DNA from 2 places in the Cytobacillus sp. GQ23 genome. Region 1 is predicted to be linked to the other one. Evidence: predicted binding sites of a transcription regulator. Region 1 holds the regulator's gene; the other holds the start of a gene.
The links. Region 1 encodes LexA, which represses DNA repair genes until DNA is damaged. Its sites were predicted from a motif close to CGAACATATGTTCG; they were not measured.

Region 1 (4,208 bases):
TCATAAAGCGCGTCCAAAGAGTATAAGCCATTGGAGCAGCTCCCATTGGCATGCCCGGATGGCCGGAATTTGCCTTTTCAATGGCGTCAATTGATAAAGTACGAATGGAACTGATGGATAGTTCATCTGTGTGATTAAACATTCAATACATCCTTTCGAGTAGAAATTCTTCACTCTTATAATATTATCGGGTGTCCCTTATTTTCACAACCAATAGGGTTAGGTAAAGGACAAAAAGCCGGTTTGTTACTATATTGACACAAAAACACCCGGCATATGTAAAAAAAGCGGAGACAGGCAGTAATACCATCTCCTCTATTAAAAGAAGGAATACAGCACAGTGTATCCCTTGCAATTATATTATTAGTGAAGGCGATTTTTATTTTGGAATTCCTTCAGCTTTTTCGGTGTTACATCATTCCCTTTCGGATCAACGATTGTAACGCCTTTCAGCGTGTTTAACATGCCTGAGCGGAAAGTCTCCAAATACTCTTTGCGCAGCGAGGTCTGTTCTTTCGCTTCTGCTTCAGTCAGTCCGGATTCCTTGGCCTTCTTTGCCAATTCATTAATTCGGGCAAGTTTTTGTTTAGGCAGCATTTATTAAAACTCCTTTATATCAAAAGTTTACCTTTGAATAATCTGATGGAAGTTTTTATTATACAGCAGCTTCAGTTATGGAACAATACTGAAACTCAAATGCCATCATACTAAAAATGAGCACTTTTGACAAGAAAAGTGCTCTACTCTGAAAGTGAATCAATATATTCTTTATACCTTCTGTGGACAGTTGCTTTGGAAATATTATAGCCGAATCCCCTTAATGTCGCAGCAATCTCGGCAAATGTTAACTCGTTTTTCCTCAGCCGGATAATTTCCTCTATCGGCACCTCTATTCTTTCCCTGCCGCCACTTGCTCCCTGATTACTTAGGTTTTTCTCGGGCCTGTACCCTTTATCAACAGCCCGCTGCATGCCGCGTCTAATTTTGATGTTATGCAGCTTTCTCTGATACTCCTCTACCATTCCTACTATGCTCAGGACCATCGAATCTGATTCTGAAAGCTCCAGTTTGCCATTATTCGAGATGCTGTATAACTGGACTTCTTCTTTTAAAATACAATGGAGGATCGCAATTTTGGCATTCCCCCTCCCCAGCCTGGTTTCATCCTGGATGAGGACCACCTTTATCTCCTTGTTTTTAATTAAGTCTAAAAGCTCCAATATACCGTCCCTTTCAAGATCGTATCCGCTTGCCTGTTCGCGGATGACCTTGACTACTTCAAAGCCATTTTTTCCCGCCAGGTTCAAAAGCTCTTCTTCCTGCCTAGAAAGGGACGTTTCCTGAGTTTCCTTTGTTGTACTAACTCTGCAGTAAATAATTGCTTTCATAACTTCTCCTTATTCGTTAAGGTCTGAGCTGGCAAGCTCTTTATATGGCTGGTCATCCAGAGCTTTTACTGGAATGACAATTTCATCACCCGGAAAAATCCTTCCTGCCGCTATCCCATTATTTTGTTCAACCCAATTAATAAATTGATCTGTTGACATTGAATGCTCGGCAGAAAAATTTTCAGCAATCTTCCATAATGAATCCCCTTCTGCAACAGTGACTTTCACAAACTTTTCCGTATCAGGTGCTTCTATCTGTATGAGCATTATAAGCGATGCCGCCAAGCTCAAAACGAAGAGAATAATAGCATAAGAATATGATTTCCACAATTTGTTCAGCATAATTAACCACCCTCAAGAGAATATATGTTCGCATTTGATGTTTTTATTATAGACCGAACGTTTGTTTTGTGTCAATAAAAATTCGAACTTATGTTTGTATCATATGGTAATTGATGCTATAATTGAGACAACAAAAACACATACGAGGTGCGTAAAGATGGTGAAACTATCAAAAAGGCAGCAAGATATATTGGAGTTTATTAAAGAAGAAGTTAAGTTGAGAGGATATCCTCCTTCTGTAAGGGAAATTGGGGAAGCAGTCGGCCTGGCTTCAAGCTCAACTGTTCACGGTCATCTCGCCAGGCTTGAAAGCAAAGGGCTGATCCGCAGAGACCCTACTAAACCGCGCGCCATTGAGATTTTAGATATGGACGAAGCTTCAAATATCCCCAAGATCAGTGCAGTCAATGTTCCGATCGTTGGTAAAGTAACCGCAGGGCAGCCGATAACGGCAATTGAAAATGTTGAAGAATATTTTCCGCTTCCGGAAAGAATGGCACCTGCTGACGAGCATGTATTCATGCTTGAAATCATGGGAGAAAGTATGATTGAAGCAGGGATCCTTGATGGAGACTATGTAATCGTAAAACAGCAGAGCACTGCCAATAATGGAGATATCGTAGTTGCCATGACAGAGGAAGACGAAGCAACTGTTAAGAGATTCTTTAAAGAAAAAGACTTTATTCGTCTACAGCCAGAAAACTCCACAATGGAACCGATTATTCTCCGCAATGTTTCTATTCTTGGGAAAGTGATAGGCGTATACCGTCATATGCATTGATAGATTGTTAAAAAGCAGGCACCTCAGCCTGCTTTTTGTTTTTTTCCAATTTCAAGAAGGATATCAGTTCCTATTACCTGGTACTATCAGCAAAACGGTACGAAAGTAACTGATACTTTTCTTTTAGCATAAGGTTACAGTCATGTATGACTAATTTATCATTCAGAAAATTCGGTATTTTTATGCATATTATTTTATATTCATTTTCTATATAATGGTAATACACCGAGAATCAACCTAAGGTCGCTTTTCAAAAAATCTCGACTTTAGGAGTGTGAAGAAAAAATGTTTTTGAACATTACCTTCGCTTTGTTGATTGGTGGGCTGGTTGGTGTCGTTGGACATATTCGGAAAGAAGGCAAAATGGTTAAACCCAGAAGGACAAAAAAATTCATCTATCTGGGGGTCTTTGAAGAGGTAATCATGGGGGCTTTAGCGGCTGTTTTTTTGGTCGTTTCTTCAGATCCTGACTCTGCCTTAAAGGTAGTTCTCCTGGCAGTGATTGCAGGATTTGGAGGAGATGCACTGCTGACATGTCTCGATTTCTTAAAAATAAGACATAAAGAATAGAGAGATGCAGACGATATTTCTAGAAAAACCTCGTTCATCGCTGAGCGGGGTTTTTTATGTGCTCACTTGCGGAATCTTAAGTTCCCTAACTTTCAAAGTCATTTTTGTATGGATAACAATATGAAAAAAGCTTAGACTCTTCATTCAAAAAAGTCACGTTTTCTTGAATGAAGAGCACAGCAAGCTCGGTCAACTGTAAGGTACTCAATAATGTTGAAGGCTATTTATCTGGCCATTGTCGATTCTCTTACTAACAAACTTGGTTCTAGCTGAATTTTCTTTCTCTCAGATAATGGAACTTTCCCTTCAATCTTATCAATTAATATTTCACATGCCTTTCTCCCCATTTCAATAATGGGAGTAGAAATCGTGGTAAGCGGCGGATCTATTATGGACCCTAAGTAAACACCTTCATAGCCGCTTATGGAAATATCATGCGGGATAGAAAGACCTAATTTTTTGACAATCACATAGACAAAGGATGCCGTAATATCATTACAGACAAATAATGCTGTCGGACGATTGGTTTGTTTTAAGCACTCTAATAGCTGCGGATTCTCAGCCATAACTGTTTTGGAATCCGTATGATTATAGTTCGCTAAATTAAAAGGAACGAATAAATGCTCTTCAATAGGCAATCCATTTTCTTTTAAAGCATTTTTATAACCTTGCATTCTATTCACAACTTCTGAGGACGACTCTAAATGCTTATCGAATACAAATGCAATTTTCTTATGCCCCAGTTCAATTAAGTGCTTGGTCATTTTATAGCCGCCGGCAAGGTCATCACAAACCACATGATCAGCCTCTAATTCCTTGAAATACTTTGTATATAATACAAATGGAATGTTTGATTTTTGCAGGCGTTTATACGTCTCCACTTCATTGCAATGAAAAGCAAGAAATCCATCTACCATCATATGCCTGTATTTTTCAATAAGAGACTTCTCTACCTTGCTATCACATTCTGCAGGGCCAATGGAGATTGTATAGCCCCTTTCCATTGCATAGGGAATCGCCCCTTTAAGAAACTGATTTTGGTAATCATCATGTAAATAACCGCCTATTAGAAGGCCGATAATATGTGAACGGCCGCTATTTAGCCCCTGAGCCATACGATTGGGTAT
Region 2 (4,208 bases), on a different contig from region 1:
TTTGATTTCCCTGTCATCCTCATCAAGCTCATCAACAAGCCAAAGTGCCGCTACTCCGCTCACAACACAGCCGCAGCCATCTATATCGTACTTAAGCTTTATAAATCCATCTTTGCCGGCAATTCGTCCCGATACTTTTTCTGCTGCTATTTCAGTTAATGTTATTTCCATGTTGTAAAACTACCTCCCCTTTGCATATGCTGATTTTAACACAGATAGGTATAACATGCTTCTGAAAGAGACTGCTGCTATTCAGCCGCCAAAATAATGTTTTTTAGAAAGGATGATGGGGTATGTCCAAGGCGCAGATTAAAGTAATGGATAATGGATCACTGCGTGTTACAGGTGATGTTGAGTTAATTGATATGGATGGCAATAAATTCGAAACAAAAAAAACCTTCTCTCTTTGCCGCTGCGGAAGATCCTTGAAAATCCCGTTTTGCGATGGCACTCATAAAGGAACTTTCCAATCATGTGTCCGTGCGGAGATAGCTCCGGATGACAAGCAATAAGGGTGGAAAACGGGGACAGTCATCCCCGTTTTTTTATCTTTTATTTTTATTTTTAATTCTTGCGGGTGTTGCACTTTCACCCTGTATAATCCCTTGAAGCCGTTCCCGGTCCCTGTCCGTACTGTCTTCCCCGGCCCCGGGTGCGATATTGGCCATTGGCAGCTGTTCCAATTCTTTTCCTCTAGGCATCTTCATACACCTCCCTGCTGTTAAGGTGCTTCTCCTGCCTTAAAACTACCCCTCTTAAATTCATCCAGGCAAGCAAACTTATTCTTCCGTAAAACGGGCATCCGCTATAGCGCTGATAGAAATACGGTGAATTTCCCCAAACCGATCAATAATATGAAGCTTTTGGCCAAGTTCATCCCAATAATGGATGCCCCCTATGACCAGTTCATAATTTCTGCCCCTGTAATGTGTAATGGTTACACTTTTTTGAAATTCCATGGCCTCCGAAAGAATTTCATTCATGTGTTCAAGCTTCTGCTCATCTAATTCCCGCTTTTGCTCGTACATATCTTCCTTTGCCCAGTCTCTTAAGAGCTTTACATGTTCCGGCAGCATCATGGAAGTCCATTTTATTCTGCCCCTATCGCGAATCATAAGCTGACCCCCTTTTACATTTTATGGCCGCCGACCAATGTCGCACGGTGCCTGGCGGTTCCTGCACCTGTATAAGAGACGGCTCTCAGCAGAGCTCCTCCTCCAAACTTGGAGCGGATCCGGTCGACAGTATAGCCGAGCTCTCTTTTTTTCCAGCCATCCAAGTCGAACAGACTCAGCTGCATTTCGCAGTCATCCGTAATATTGCCGAGGGAAATGGAAATCTGCCGCACTGTTTTCCCCTCATAATTCTCGTCAAAAAGTTCGAGGCAGACCCGATAAAGATCCATCGTAATATTGGTTGGCTGGTCAACTGTCCTTGAGCGGTAAAAGCCCCCTCCGAATTCATCCTGGCTGTAGCCAAGGCCAAAGCTGATAGTTCTGCCGGCTTTCCGGTGGCTGCGGGCCCTTCTTGCCACTTCTTCACACATCTCAAGGACCACATGCTTAATTTCCTTTTTCTCTTTGTAATCCCTCAGTAAAATCTGGCTTTTCCCAAAGCTGATCTGTCCTGCCATGATCGGCGCGCCTATTTCCGACAAATCAATACCCCATGCATGGTGATAGAGCTGATTGCCCATAATCCCAAACTTCTTCTCCAGCTTAGCCAGGTCATAGCGGGCAAGCTGGCCGACTGTAAAAATTCCCATTCCATTCAATGTCTTTTCAACGCGGCGGCCGATGCCCCACATTTCCCGTAAAGGGGAGACATTCCACAGCTTTGTTTTTACATCTCCATACGTCCATTGTGCAACTCCCTTTTTTTTTGCCTCAAGGTCCAGGCAGAGCTTTGACATTAGCAAATTAGGACCTATTCCTATGGCGCAGGGGAGCTGAAATTCCCGTTCAATATCATCTTTTATTTTCCAGGCAATCGTCTGGGCATCACCCCAGAGGTGCACTGCGCCGTCTACTTTTATAAAGCTTTCATCGACACTATACGTATGGATGGCTTCCTTGGGGACATAACGATTAAACACCCTGGTGATTTCAGTGGAGATTCTTAAATAAGTCGCCATTTTCGGCTCCTCAACTCTAATGCGCGGATCATTTGGGACCTCAAAAAGACGGGACCCTGTCTTTATTCCAAACTCTTTTTTCATTCGCGGAGAGGCCGCCAGAACAACGCTTCCCTTCCGTTCCACATTCCCTGCAATTACAAGATAGCAGTCAAGAGGATCCAGACCGAGCATGACAGCAGAACAGCTTGCATAAAAGCTCTTCATATCAACACACAAAATTTGATTGTTCGGCATTGAGCTGTAATCAACCATGACTTCGACATCCTCCTTCAAAAAGCGTAAGGCGCTGCTTATCAGCTTCTATGCTGCATAGCCCCCTGAACCCGATAATAAAATTTATATATAACAGGAACATCTGTTCTATATATGTATACCCATTATATTAAGCGAATATGCGTTCGGTTTCAATGGAAATTTTACGCGGTTTTTCTTAAAAGTGGTTCTTTCTTCCCAGAACAGACGCCTCGCCGGCCAAAAACAAAAAAGCTGCAGCATTTGGCTGCAGCTTTTTATTTTTGATTAAATGCGCGTTTTCCAATTTTTTCGAACAGTCCCGGAAAAAGGGCAAAGATGATGCTTCCCGCATTCATCCACCGCGGAAGGTTAATTTCCCTGACAGGACGGAGCATAGCATTGACTACCCTGAGGGCCACATATTCGGGTTTAAGCATATATTTGCTGACATTTTTCACGTATGTTCCCTTTTCATCTGCAATAGTAAAAAAATTGGTTTCAATCGGGCCGGGATTAACGGCAGTCACAAACACATTGCTGTCAGCAAGCTCCATCCGAAGGCTGTTTGTATAGCCAAGAACAGCATGTTTAGTTGCGGAATAGACACTCGATTTCGGTGTGGCCATTTTGCCTGCCTGTGAAGCGATATTAATAATATGCCCGCTCCTCTGTTTCCTCATCAATGGCAGAATCATGCCCGTGCAGGCCATTAAGCCAACAACGTTTACATCAAACATCCCCTTTATTTCTTCAACTTTGACTTCATGCGCCTCCCGGAAAACACCGAAGCCTGCGTTATTCACAAGAACGTCTATATGATCAAAACGGGCAATAATCTCGGAAAAAACTGCCGAAACTTCGTCACTGTCCGAAACGTCAAGCTTATGCACATGTACATCGACTGAAAAACGCTTACGCAAATCAGCCTGCAGCTCCTGCAATTTGCCAATGCTGCGGGCAAGAAGGACAAGGTTTGCTCCTCTTTCGGCACAAAGGACGGCCATTTGCGCACCGATCCCGCCTGATGCCCCTGTGATAATCACATTTTTATTTTTTAATCTGTCTGACAATCAAACCACCTCTTTTGATGCGGAATACAAGAAGGCTTCCTCCTCTTTATTTATATAAATCTCCCCTATTGAATGCAAATAGTCAAGCTGTGCGATTGTTTCGGAAATGGTCAGGGAAAGCTCCTTCTCATAAACTTTCGGAAAAAGGCGGCGGCATACCTCAAAAACAGTGAGCGATTCGAACTCGAGCCATGTCTTTACTTTCATTGCCCGCTCATGCTGGCGGCCCAGCCTTTCGTTTATTAACCCGTTCACATCTTCAATATCCTCTCCATGCCCGGAGTAAAAAAGGGATATCGGCAGCTGCCGCAGCTTTTTCAAAGACTCGTTATACTGAAGCTGCGGCTTCGGCCTTTCCGCATGGCCTGGAAGCGGCGGCTCCAGGATAGGATTAGGTGAAATGTGTGCAAGCAAATGGTCTCCTCCAAGGAATACACCATCTTTCTCCCTGAACAAACCTATATGACTCTGTGCATGCCCAGGGGTCTCGATTACCGTCCAATCATTAAGCCCTTCAGGCTGGCAGCCTTCCTTCAGCTCGGCTGTCAGGGTACGATTGCAGGAATAGCGCAAAGTCTTTTTCATTTTGTTTATAAAGGAAGCATACCTTTCAGGTATACCAAATTCGTTAAATAGTTTTATGTAAAATTCATCATGAAATTTTAGAAACTCGTCAGTACGGGACAGCCACCTCTGGTTAACCGGGTGCCCGAACACCTCAAGATTGTCCGAAAAAAAGTCAAGCAGCCCGGCATGATCGGGATGAT

Region 2: AC6CHU_RS14365 (Y-family DNA polymerase) is a predicted target of LexA. The motif match lies at 2,525-2,538, and genes of this name have one in related genera.

The regions. Positions count from the first base shown of each region.
Region 1 is NZ_JCAXER010000007.1:45,410-49,617, reverse strand. It holds gene tkt (transketolase) at 1-142, opposite strand, end outside; gene AC6CHU_RS07625 (DUF896 domain-containing protein) at 364-597, opposite strand; gene AC6CHU_RS07620 (YneB family resolvase-like protein) at 741-1,388, opposite strand; gene yneA (cell division suppressor protein YneA) at 1,398-1,730, opposite strand; gene lexA (transcriptional repressor LexA) at 1,888-2,511, shown strand; gene AC6CHU_RS07605 (DUF4257 domain-containing protein) at 2,797-3,081, shown strand; gene AC6CHU_RS07600 (LacI family DNA-binding transcriptional regulator) at 3,306-4,208, opposite strand, start outside.
Region 2 is NZ_JCAXER010000016.1:13,292-17,499, reverse strand. It holds gene AC6CHU_RS14385 (iron-sulfur cluster biosynthesis family protein) at 1-171, opposite strand, end outside; gene AC6CHU_RS14380 (CDGSH iron-sulfur domain-containing protein) at 294-512, shown strand; gene AC6CHU_RS14375 (hypothetical protein) at 546-707, opposite strand; gene AC6CHU_RS14370 (YolD-like family protein) at 780-1,115, opposite strand; gene AC6CHU_RS14365 (Y-family DNA polymerase) at 1,130-2,389, opposite strand; gene AC6CHU_RS14360 (SDR family NAD(P)-dependent oxidoreductase) at 2,647-3,441, opposite strand; gene AC6CHU_RS14355 (MBL fold metallo-hydrolase) at 3,442-4,208, opposite strand, start outside.